2 regions of the Serratia entomophila genome follow, and region 2 is predicted to be linked to the other one. Evidence: predicted binding sites of a transcription regulator. Region 2 holds the regulator's gene; the other holds the start of a gene.

Region 1 (6,338 bases), 1.5 Mb from region 2:
GATGCAGGAAAACGATGCCCGGGCACGGCGGAAAGGGCAAAAATAGTCACGGCATTAAGGCAAGAGCACCGTTTAGACAGGCTGTTGCATGCCGGTGGGCTGGCGCGCAGCACGTACTATTATTGCTGTAAAGTCGGTCGAGTGCCGGATAAATACCGTGAGGCTAAACAACGAATAGCCGAAGTCTTTAACGTCCATAAAGGCCGTTACGGCTATCGTCGCATAACCTGCGTAATGCGAAAGGAAGGGTACGGTTTAAATCATAAAACCGTGCAAAAACTGATGACAGCGCTGCAGCTGAAGTCACCGGTTCGCCGTAAAAAGTACCGCTCATACAAGGGGAATACAGGCAAGTTGGCACCCAATCTCCTGCAGCGTAATTTTACCGCTCAATGCCCCAATCAAAAGTGGGTAACGGATGTAACGGAGTTCCGGGTTGGTGAGGATAAGCTGTATTTATCACCGGTGCTCGACTTGTACAACGGTGAAATCATCGCTTATGAAGTGGCTCGCCGGGCAGAGTTTAGGCTGGTTAAAAGGATGTTGGACAAGGCGGTAAGCAGGATGAAGCCGGGTGAGCAGTTGCTGTTGCACAGTGACCAGGGTTGGCACTATCAGATGGCGGCTTATCAGCATGCGTTGCGGGTTAACGGGATAAAGCAGAGCATGTCTCGCAAGGGAAATTGCCTGGACAATGCCGTGATGGAGAACTTCTTCGGACATCTGAAAGCGGAGCTGTATTACTTGCAGCGTTTTGAGAGTGTGGAACACCTGGCGCAAGAGATAGACATTTACATTGATTACTACAACTCTCATCGTATCAGGCAGAAACTGAAAGGCCTGAGTCCGGTGGAGTACCGAACTCAGGCCTCGAAGGCTGCGTGAATTTACACCGTCCAACTTCTGGGGTGCAGTTCATTTCTTGCGCCCTCAGAAGTCACAGCCCTGCCTGGCCGCTTAGCCCAGTTGCTTGCGGGCGTTGCGGAACATGCGCATCCATGGGCTGTCTTCGCCCCACTCCTCCGGGTGCCAGGAGTTGCTGACGGTGCGGAACACGCGCTCCGGGTGCGGCATCATGACCGTCGCGCGGCCACTGGCGCTGGTGACGGCGGTGATGCCGTTCGGCGAACCGTTCGGGTTGGCCGGATAGCTTTCCGTAACCTGGCCGGCATGGTTGACGAAACGCAGCGCCACCAGGCCGTTGCTTTCCAACGCCGCCAAATGCGCCGCGTCGCGCACTTCGACGTGGCCTTCCCCGTGGGAAACGGCGATCGGCATGCGTGAACCGGCCATACCCTGCATGAACAGCGACGGGCTGGCCGCGACTTCCACCAGGCTGAAGCGCGCTTCAAAACGGTCCGACAGGTTGCGCACGAAGCGCGGCCAGTGTTCGGCACCCGGGATCAGCTCGCGCAGGTTGGACATCATCTGGCAACCGTTGCACACGCCCAACGCCAGGGTTTGCGGGCGATGGAAGAAGGACGCGAACTCGTCGCGCACCCGATCGTTGAACAGGATCGATTTCGCCCAGCCTTCACCGGCGCCCAACACGTCGCCGTAGGAGAAGCCGCCGCAGGCCACCAGCGTCTGGAAGCCCTGCAGGTCGCGTCGCCCTTCCAGCAGATCGCTCATGTGCACGTCTACCGCGTCAAAACCGGCGCGGTGGAACGCCGCCGCCATCTCGACGTGGGAGTTCACCCCCTGTTCGCGCAGCACCGCCACTTTCGGACGGACGCCCGTGGCGATATAAGGCGCGGCGATGTCTTCCTGCGGCGCGAAGCTCAGCTTCACGTTCAGGCCCGGATCTTGCTCATCCTGCTTGGCCTTATGCTCCTGATCGGCGCACTCTGGGTTGTCGCGCAGGCGTTGCATCTGCCAGGTGGTTTCCGCCCACCAGGTGCGCAGCGTATTGCGGCTCTCGCCGTACAGCGCCTTGCCGTTCTGGCTAATCACGAAGCGATCGCCGGCCTGCGCGCTGCCGATGTGATGCACGTTGTCGCTCAGACCATGCTGGGCGAACACTTGCCGCACCCTCTCGAGCTGGTCGGCGGTAACCTGAATCACCGCGCCCAGCTCTTCATTGAACAGCGCCGCCAGCGCATCGTCGCCCAGGCCGCGGATATCAACGTTGACGCCGCAGTGGCCGGCAAACGCCATCTCCGCCAGCGTGACCAACAGGCCGCCGTCGGAGCGGTCGTGGTAGGCCAGCAGCGCGCGATCCGCCACCAGCTGCTGCATGGCGTTGAAGAAGCCCGCCAGCTGTTCGACGTTGCGCACGTCGGCCGGCTTGTCGCCCAGCTGACGGTAAACCTGCGCCAGCGCGGTGGCGCCCAATGCGTTGTGGCTGTTGCCCAGATCGATCAACAGCAGCGCGGTATCGCCCTTGTCGGTGCGCAGCTGCGGCGTCACGGTGTGGCGCACGTCCTCCACACGGGCGAAGGCGGTGATCACCAGCGACAGCGGCGAGGTCATTTCGCGCTGTTCGTTGCCTTCCTGCCAACGGGTTTTCATCGACATCGAGTCTTTACCCACCGGGATGGTGATGCCCAGCGCCGGGCAGAGTTCTTCGCCCACCGCTTTCACCGCCGCGTACAGGCCGGCGTCTTCGCCCGGGTGGCCGGCAGCGGCCATCCAGTTGGCGGAAAGCTTCACGCGCTTCAGCTCGCCGATTTCGGTGGCGGCCAGGTTGGTCAGGGCTTCCCCTACCGCCAGGCGGCCGGAAGCGGCGAAGTCCAGCAGCGCCACCGGCGCGCGCTCGCCGATCGACATCGCTTCACCGTAGTAGCTGTCCAGGCTGGCGGTGGTCACCGCGCAATCGGCCACCGGGATTTGCCATGGGCCGACCATCTGATCGCGCGCCACCATGCCGGTTACGCTACGGTCGCCGATGGTGATCAGGAAGGTTTTTTCCGCAACCGCCGGCAGATGCAGCACGCGTTTCACCGCGTCGGCCAGGGTGATGCCCGCACGCTGCACCGGCTGGCCCTGGGCCTGCAGGCTGGTGACGTCGCGCGTCATTTTCGGCGTTTTGCCCAGCAGCACGTCCAGCGGCATGTCGATCGGCTGATTGTCGAAGTGGCGGTCGTTCAGCGTCAAATGCCGTTCTTCGGTGGCTTCACCGATCACCGCATAAGGTGCGCGCTCGCGGCGGCAGATCTCGTCAAACTGCGCCATCTGCGCCGGGGCAATCGCCATCACGTAGCGTTCCTGCGATTCGTTGCACCACACTTCCAGCGGGCTCATGCCCGGCTCGTCGTTGAGGATGTCGCGCAGTTCGAAACGCCCGCCGCGGCCGCCGTCGCTCACCAGCTCAGGCATGGCGTTGGACAAACCGCCGGCGCCGACGTCGTGAATGAACAGGATCGGGTTTTGCTCGCCCAGCTGCCAGCAGCGGTCGATCACTTCCTGGCAGCGACGCTCCATTTCCGGGTTGTCGCGCTGTACCGAAGCGAAGTCCAGATCGGCGTCGGACTGGCCGGAAGCCATCGAAGACGCCGCGCCGCCGCCCAGGCCGATATTCATTGCCGGGCCGCCCAGCACCACCAGCTTGGCGCCGACGGTGATTTCCCCTTTCTGCACGTGGTCGGCGCGGATGTTGCCGATGCCGCCAGCCAGCATGATGGGCTTATGATAGCCGCGCAGTTCAACGCCGTTGTGGCTGTTGACCTGCTCTTCATAGGTACGGAAATAGCCGACCAGCGCCGGGCGACCGAATTCGTTGTTGAACGCCGCGCCGCCCAATGGGCCCTCGGTCATGATGTCCAGCGCGGTGACGATGCGATCCGGCTTGCCGAAATCCTGCTCCCACGGCTGTTCAAAGCCGGGAATGCGCAGGTTGGACACCGAGAAGCCCACCAGACCGGCCTTCGGCTTGGCGCCGCGGCCGGTGGCGCCTTCGTCGCGGATCTCGCCGCCGGAGCCGGTCGCGGCGCCCGGCCATGGGGAGATCGCCGTCGGGTGGTTATGGGTTTCCACCTTCATCAGGATATGCGCGTCTTCCTGATGGTAATCATATTTGCCGTTGCCCGGCGCGGCGAAGAAGCGGCCGACCTGCGAGCCTTCCATCACCGCGGCGTTGTCCTTATAAGCCGACAGCACGTAGTCCGGCGTCTGCTCGAAGGTATTCTTGATCATTTTGAACAGCGACTTCGGCTGCTGTTCGCCGTCGATGATCCAATCGGCGTTGAAAATCTTGTGGCGGCAGTGCTCGGAGTTGGCCTGCGCGAACATATAAAGTTCGATATCCGTCGGGTTGCGCCCCAGCCCGGTAAAGGCGTTCAGCAGATAGTCGATTTCGTCCTGCGCCAACGCCAGGCCGAGCCTGACGTTAGCCTGTTCCAACGCGCTGCGCCCTTCACCCAGCACGTCCACCGCCTGATACGGCGCCGGTTGGTGATGCGCGAACAGCTGCTCAGCCTGCTGCAGCTCGCTGAAGACGGTTTCCATCATGCGATCATGCAGCAAGGCGGCCAACTGTTGCCACTGGGATTCGGTCAGCGCCGGCGCCTTGACGTAAAACGCCAGGCCGCGCTCCAGCCGCACCACCTGCTTCAGGCCGCAGTTGTGAGCGATGTCGCTGGCTTTGGAAGACCAGGGGGAAATGGTGCCCGGACGCGGCGTCACCAACAGCAGGCGGCCTGCGGGGGCGTGTTCGGCGAGAGAGGGGCCATACCTGAGCAGGCGCTGAAGCTTGGCATGTTCTTCGGCACTTAGCGGTGCGCTAACATCGGCAAAGTGGACGTACTCGGCGTAGATATCACTGACCGGAAGTTGAGCGTCCTGGCAGCGGGACAGCAGTTTGGTAATGCGAAAAGCCGACAAAGCGGGCGAACCACGCAGTATTTCCATAATCAAAGTTCTCTCGTCTTCGAAGCAACTGACTTCAGCGCTTCATTGGGCGCAACAGGGGAAAACGCGCGCCATTATAGAGAATCCGCGCCGCCGACGAAACCGTTTGCGTAGCTATTATTGATAAAAGCTGTTCGCGCCATCGAATTGTCATAACGTGTCAATAAAGTTGCACGCTGGCGTTTTGTTGCGCAAAATGCCCCGGCACTGGTGATTTAACCATAAGAAAAGACGAGGTTGTCATCGCCGGCGTACCTGTGCCACCACTGGATAACTATTTGAAACGCCTTAAAATAAATTACATTCTAATCGGTGTTGTCACCCTGCTTCTGGCGCTCGCCCTGTGGCCCAACATTGCCTGGCGCAGCGGCCAGGGTGGGCAGCTCGAAGAGATAAAATCCCGCGGCGAACTGCGGATCAGCACCCTGAATTCGCCGCTCACCTATTTCACCACCAAACAGGGGCCCGGTGGGCTCGACTATGAGCTGGCGAAACGCTTCGCCAACTACCTGGGGGTGAAACTGGTGGTGATCCCTCATAAGAACATTAACGATCTGTTTGACGATCTGGACGATGACGCCGCCGATCTGCTGGCGGCGGGCCTGATCTACAATCAGGATCGCCTCAGCCGCGCGCGCACCGGCCCGGCCTATTACTCGGTTTCCCAGCAGCTGGTGTATCGCCTGGGCACCCCGCGGCCAAAAAGCTTTGCCGATATTAAAGGCAAGCTGGCGGTGGCCTCCGGCTCTGCGCACGTCAGCACGCTGAAACAGCTCAAGCAGGATAAGTTCCCGGATCTCGGTTGGGAAGCCTCCAGCGATCTCACCTCGAAGGAGCTGCTGGAACAGGTTGCCGACGGCAAGCTGGACTACACCCTGGGCGACTCGGTGACCATCGCCCTGCTGCAGCGCATCCACCCGCAGCTGGCGGTGGCGTTCGACGTGACCGATGAAGAACCGGTGACCTGGTACCTGAGACGCGGCAACGACGACAGCCTGTATGCGGCGATGCTGGACTTCTATAGCCAGATGGTGGACGACGGCACCCTGGCCCGGCTGGAAGAGAAATACCTCGGCCACGTCGGCAGCTTCGACTACGTGGATACCAAAACCTTCCTGTCGGCCATCGATGCGGTGCTGCCCAACTTCCGCCCGCTGTTTGAAAAATACGCCAGCGAGATCGACTGGAAGCTGCTGGCGGCCATCGCTTATCAGGAGTCGCACTGGAATCCGCAGGCCACCTCCCCCACCGGGGTGCGCGGCCTGATGATGCTGACCCGCGCCACCGCCGACGGCCTGGGCGTCAACGATCGTCTCGATCCGGAAGAGAGCATTCAGGGCGGCGCACTCTACCTGCAGCGCTTAATGGCCAAGGTGCCGGACAGCGTGCCGGAAGACGAACGCATCTGGTTCTCGCTGGCGGCTTACAACATGGGCTGGGGGCATATGCTGGACGCCCGCAGGCTGACCAAAATGCAAAAAGGCAATCCG
Region 2 (6,338 bases):
GGACCGCATCATAACCAGAGAGGAGCATACGCGTGAAGTTTTATGGGAAAACGTTAATGTTAACCGCGCTGCTGGCGCTCAGCGCCTGCAGCAGTTCACCGGAGAAGGGCGCTGATCCGCAGACGGCCGACGCGGACGATACCTGCGGCGCGTCGCAGTATCAGAGCTATGTCGGCAAACCGATGGCCTCGCTGGAGGGCCTGCAAATTGATGCCAAGGTTCGCGCCATTCCGTACAACTCGGCGGTGACCATGGACTTTAACCTGCGTCGCCTGAACTTCCTTGGCGACAGCGACGATAAAATCATTCGCGTTTATTGCGGTTGATGCGCAGTTTGCTGCCCGCAAAATAAAAATAGCCCCGGTTTAACGCCGGGGCTATTTTTTTACGCGGGGTCAATCAGCGGCTGACGCGGATACCGCCTTCGACGCCTTTCGGGCTGAATACCACCTGCCACAGCTGAATATCGCGCGCACGGAACGCGCCGGCGCAGGCGTTCAAATAATAGCTGAACATGCGTTCGAAACGTTCCGAATACCGCTGGGCCAGCTGCGGCCAGGCCTGTTTAAATCGTTCATACCAGGCCATCAGCGTGCGATCGTAATCGGCGCCGATATTGTGCCAGTCTTCCATCACGAAATGGCCTTCACTGGCTTCGGCAATATGGCTGACCGACGGCAGGCAACCATTCGGGAAGATATATTTGTTGATCCAGGGATCCACATTCATATCCGTCCGGTTGGAACCTATGGTGTGCAGCAGGAACAAACCGTCCGGTTTTAAATTGCGTTCGACCACCTTGAAATAGGTGCGGTAGTTTTTCGGACCAACGTGCTCGAACATGCCGACGGAAACGATGCGTTCAAACTGCTGATGCAAATCGCGGTAGTCCTGCAACAGAATTTCCACATCCAGCCCGGCGCAGCGTTGCTGCGCCAGCTTCTGCTGCTCGGCGGAAATGGTCACGCCCACCACCGAAACGCCGTAGTTTTTCGCCGCGTAGGCGGAAAGGCCGCCCCAGCCGCAGCCGATATCCAGCAGCCGCATGCCGGGTTTCAGCTGCAGTTTTTCGCAGATCATTTTCAGCTTGGCTTCCTGCGCCTGTTCCAGCGTAGTGGCGTCTTTCCAATAGCCGCAGGAATATTGCATATAAGGATCGAGCATCAGGGTAAAGAGATCGTTCCCCAGATCGTAATGTTCTTTGCCGACGATCCAGGCGCGCTTCTTCGACTGCAGATTGGTTAATCGCGCGGCGGCTATGCGCAGCGTATCTTTAAGATGGTGGGGGAGTTTCTTTTCCAGCCCGGCGCTGACCACGCGTTGAAAGAATATATCCAGCCGCTCGCACTCCCACCAGCCGTCCATATAACTTTCGCCCAGCCCCAAAGAACCTTCCTGCAGCACGCGTTTAAAAAAATCGGGGTTTTTAACCTGAATGTCGAAGGGGCGCGATCCGTTGATTTCAATACCGGCCATGCCGAGCATTTCATGAGCGATACGGTACCATTGGTTATCCTGAATGCTCAGATCTTCTATACACGATGAACTCATAGCTTCTCCATCACCTTCTTCTGACTGATGACCCGCAAGGAAAAAGCTTAGACAATTTCTGCGGGCGCATACGTTTACCGCGGAAAAATTACCCGCAGCGTCTGATATCCGACTATGAACAGAGGAAAATTTTAAGAAGGCTCCCAACGCAAAGGGCGCAGGATAAACACATCCTTAAAAAAGTGTGACGCCATACGCGTACACAATAGCTACTTGAGATATAGAGATTATAAGGTGTTACTTTAAAAGGTTGTTTTTGAGTATAGGCGTGCCGAGGCGCTTACTCAACCGTAAATCGCGCTCGGCAAAAATATTCTTTAAGTGACTATTAACCCAGGTAATTATGACGCCTGGTTAGCATGTTCCCGCGGCGCTTTCTGCTCCGCGTCGGCCGTTTTTCCCCGCTGCAGCCAATAGCCCAACGCGGCCAAAATCACCGTGGAAACCATCACCGTTACCGTCGCCAACAGCGGCTGGGCGATAAACGCCGAAACCAGCATGCTGGCGACAAAGCACAGGCCCAGCTGCAGGGTATTTTGCAGCGCCGCCGCCTTGCCGCTGCTTTCCGGGAACGGCGTCAGCGCATTGGCCACCATGATCGGGTAGCCGGCGCCGTTAACCAGTGCCATAACGCAAAACGGGATCAGCAAAGTGGTCAGGGTCGGTTCGGTTAGCGTCGCCACCAGATACAGCGCCACCATACTTATGCCGTAGGTTACCAACAGCCAGGGCAGCAGGGCTTTACCATTAATGCGTTTTAACGCGGCGCGGCAGCCATAGCCGCCGAGCAGGAAGGCCAGGGTTTGCGGCACATAACTCAGGCCGATATCATTCGGGCTGTAGCCCATGTCGCCAAGGATGAACGGCGAACCGGTCAGCCAGGCGAAAAAGCCGGCCGAGCAGGCGGCGAACATGGCGACGTTGCCGCTGAATACCGGCGACTTCAACAGCTGCCAGAAGCTGACGCCGCGGTTCTTTTCGGCGCTGGCCGCCGGTTGCGGTTTGGCATTTTCTTTCAGCAGCAGGGTCGGCAGCAGCAGCAGTACGGTGATGCCCAGCAGCACGGCGAAGATCGTCCGCCAGCTGCTATGGTTCAACAACCAGGCGCCCAGCAGCGGCGCCAGCGCCGGCGACAGCGCCACCAGCGGCATGATGGTGGCGAATACGCGGTTCGCCTTGCCGTCGCGGTAGCGATCGACCACCAACGCCTGCCAGGTCACCGCGGCGGAGCACACGCCGATCGCCTGAATAAAACGTAGCGACCACAGCTGCACGGCATTTTGCACCCATAGCATGCCGAGACAGCCGAGGGCGAACAGCGCCAGGCCGATCAGCAGCACCGGTTTACGGCCCAGGTGGTCGGAGAGCGGCCCCCACAGCAGTTGCGCAAAGGCGAAGCCGGCCAGGAAGATACTGAGGCTGGCGCTGATGGCGCCGGCGGAAATTTGCAGCTCTTCCCGCATGGCGCCGAAGGCGGGCAGGTACATGTCGGTCGCCAGATAACCCAGCATACTCAGGCCGGCGAGATAGAACATAAAGCCAAAGGAATTTCGCATGGTATTTCTCGTTAATATTTTGTTGTCGCAGGTTTTTAGCGCCGGCAAGTGTATCCGGCTGGATCTCTGCTTGTGAAACGGTAATATTTGCAAAGTGCTGTTAAAAAAATTGAAGGCAAGACAATGTGGTCTGAATACTCTCTGGAAGTGGTGGACGCAGTGGCGCGCACCGGCAGTTTCAGCGCGGCGGCGCAGGAGCTGCACCGGGTGCCGTCGGCGGTCAGCTATACGGTGCGCCAGCTGGAGCAGTGGCTGGCGGTGCCGCTGTTCGAGCGGCGCCATCGCGACGTGGAGCTGACGCCGGCCGGCGCGCTGTTTATCAAGGATGCGCGGGTTGTCATCAAAAAAATGCTCGACACCCGCCGGCAGTGCCAGCAGGTGGCCAACGGCTGGCGCGGCCAGCTGAACATCGCGGTGGACATCATCGTCAAACCGCAGCGCTGCCGCCAGCTGGTGCTGGACTTTTATCGGCACTTTCCCGACGTGGAACTGCAGGTTCAGCCGGAGGTATTCAACGGCGTGTGGGATGCGCTGGTCGATGGGCGGGCGGAGATGGCGATCGGTGCGACGCGCGCGGTGCCGGTCGGCGGCGGTTTTGCCTTCCGCGATATGGGGTATATGAACTGGCTGTGCGTGGCCAGCCCAGGGCACCCGCTGGCGCAGTTGGCCGGCCCGCTGCATGACGACCAGCTGCGGCCCTATCCCTCGCTGTGCCTGGAAGATACCTCGCGCAACCTGCCGAAGCGCGTAACCTGGACGCTGGATAACCAGCGGCGGCTGGTGGTGCCGGATTGGGTTTCGGCGCTGGATTGCCTGTGCGCCGGGCTGTGCGTCGGCATGATGCCGGCCCACCGGGTTTTGCCGTTGGTGCAGCGGGGCGAACTGGTGGCGCTGCAGCTGCAGCAGCCGTTTCCCGCCAGCCCCTGCTGCCTGACCTGGCAGCAGGATAAACCCTCACCGGCGATGGCCTGGCTGCTGGAATATCTGGGGGACAGTGAAACCCTGAACCAAGAGTGGCTGGGTGAAACGCTGCCGGAAGCCGCGCGGGCTCCCGGCAGCGGCGATTAGCGGCGGTAGTCGATGAACGGACCGTCGGCGACCGAACGGCGCTCGATCAGCTTCGGATGCACCTCTATCACCTGCGACTCTTCGCGCTTGCTGATGATGCGATCCAGCAGCATGGTGAAGGCCATTTCGCCCAAACGCTCCTTGGGCTGGTGGATAGTGGTCAGCGCCGGGGTGAAGTAGCGGGCGTTGCGCACGTTGTCGTAGCCGATCACCGAAATATCCTGCGGCACCCGCAGGCCCAATTCGTCGGCGGCGCAGATGGCGCCCATCGCCATGATGTCGCCGCCGCAGAACACCGCGGTCGGGCGCTGTTTTTGCGACAGGATCTGATGCATCGCCTTGTAACCGGATTCCGGTTCGAAGTCGCCCTGGACTATCCATTCGTCGCGCACCTCGATATTGGCTTCCTGCATCGCCTTCAGGAAGCCCTGATGGCGGCCGCCGCCGGTGTTGCGCGCCAGCTGGCCGGGAATGGCGCCGATATCGCGATGGCCGCGTTCGATCAGATAACGGCCGGCCAGGTAGCCGCCTTCGAAGGCGTTATCGATGATGGTGTCGGTAAAGTCACCGCGCGCCGCGCCCCAGTCCATCACCACCATTGGGATATTGCGGTAGTCTTCCAGCATGCCCAGCAGTTGGTCCGGGTATTCCGAGCACATCACCAGCAGCCCGTCGACGCGTTTTTGCGCCAGCATCGCCAGGTAGGCGCGCTGCTTGTCCAGGTTGTTGTGCGAGTTGCACAGGATCAGCGTATAGCCCTTGCTGTAGCAGCTGTTTTCCACCGCCTCAATCACTTCGGCAAAGTAGGGCGCCTCGCTCGAGGTGGCCAGCAGGCCGATCGACTTGGTGTGATTGACCTTCAGGCTGCGCGCTACGGCGCTCGGTGAGTAATGCAGTTCTTTGATTGCGGCCCACACGGCCGCTTTGGTCTCTTCGGCGACGAAACGAGTCTTATTGATGACGTGCGAAACGGTGGTGGTGGAAACGCCAGCGCGTTTGGCCACATCTTTAATCGTTGCCATGTAAGAAATGACTCCTGAACTTACATGTTGCAGCATGTAAGTGTGATGTTAATCGTTTGCCTGCGTAGATCCTCCTCCAGAGAAGCGAAAACTGAGTTTTTAGTGTATTGAAGTCGTCAGCGCTTGGTCAGGAGGGGCATTGTTGCCGGTACGCAGTTGTGAACTGCGAATTTTGTCGCATATTGAGCAAAAGGGGAAGAGGTAATCGGTATTATAAACAGGGAAATGATAACAAGATTTTATTGGCGAACTGTGGGAAAATGATTTGACGTACTAATTGTGCGCCTTTTATCCTTGGGAAAGCCTATCTGAGAAGGAGTAGTAATGGATACCGATCTGAAGATGTCGCTGTTCACCACCCTGTGTGCGCTGGCCGTGATCATTGCCTTCAGCTTCACCGCCGCGTTGAACTGAATCCCCGGCATTAAAAAGGCGCAGCTTGCTGCGCCTCGTCGCTCTCCCCGGCGGTTATCCGCGTTTTTCTGCAGCACAGGTCCGGTACGCCAACGCCCGGAGGTTCTCCAGGCATTTCGGTCGCGTATCGCGCCAGCCTGGTATTAGCGGATGGTTTTCGGCGTCACTACCCGGCGGGCGCCGATGTAGTGGTTCTGCCAGTAGTCGTTGTCGAGCTGGCTGATGCGGATCTCTTCGCCGGTACGCGGAGACTGGATAAACTTGCCGTTGCCGAGGTAAACGCCGACATGATCGGCCACGCCGCGGTTGTTGATGCGGAAGAACACCAGGTCGCCGCTTTCCAGTTCGTTTTTCTTGATCGGCGCGGCGTCGCGCAGGTGATACATCTCATTGGCGGTGCGCGGCATCTTGATTTTTACCACGTCCTTATAGGCGTAATAAATCAGGCCGCTGCAGTCAAAGCCGGTGCGCGGCGAGCTGCCGCCCCAACGATAAGGCTTGCCCATCTGATCCATCAGCTTGGCCATGGCAGTTTGTTTGGCGTGCTGATAGCGTTTTTTATGCGCCGGGCTAAGCTTCAGCGGCTTATCATCGAGCACCAGTTTGGCGGTTGCCATACCGGCTTCGCGGTGGCGACCGTAGCCTTTTTTGTAGCCCTTTTTCGGTGGGGTGACTTTGATCTTGGCGATTTTCTGGGGTTTGGCTTTCGACTTGGCGCTGACAATCT

The links. Region 2 encodes PurR, which represses purine synthesis genes. Its sites were predicted from a motif close to CANGCAAACGTTTGCNTG; they were not measured.
Region 1: the regulator PurR is predicted to act here: its motif matches at 4,944-4,961, upstream of purL (phosphoribosylformylglycinamidine synthase).

What each region holds. Positions count from the first base shown of each region.
Region 1 is NZ_CP082787.1:3,782,393-3,788,730, forward strand. Features, by position in the region: one part of gene KHA73_RS18310 (IS3 family transposase) at 1-5, shown strand, start outside; one part of gene KHA73_RS18310 (IS3 family transposase) at 5-885, shown strand; gene purL (phosphoribosylformylglycinamidine synthase) at 958-4,851, opposite strand; gene mltF (membrane-bound lytic murein transglycosylase MltF) at 5,127-6,338, shown strand, end outside.
Region 2 is NZ_CP082787.1:2,272,114-2,278,451, forward strand. Features, by position in the region: gene KHA73_RS11160 (I78 family peptidase inhibitor) at 33-326, shown strand; gene cfa (cyclopropane fatty acyl phospholipid synthase) at 400-1,551, opposite strand; gene punC (purine nucleoside transporter PunC) at 1,893-3,107, opposite strand; gene punR (DNA-binding transcriptional activator PunR) at 3,231-4,175, shown strand; gene purR (HTH-type transcriptional repressor PurR) at 4,172-5,197, opposite strand; gene cydH (cytochrome bd-I oxidase subunit CydH) at 5,522-5,611, shown strand; gene KHA73_RS11190 (C40 family peptidase) at 5,755-6,338, opposite strand, start outside.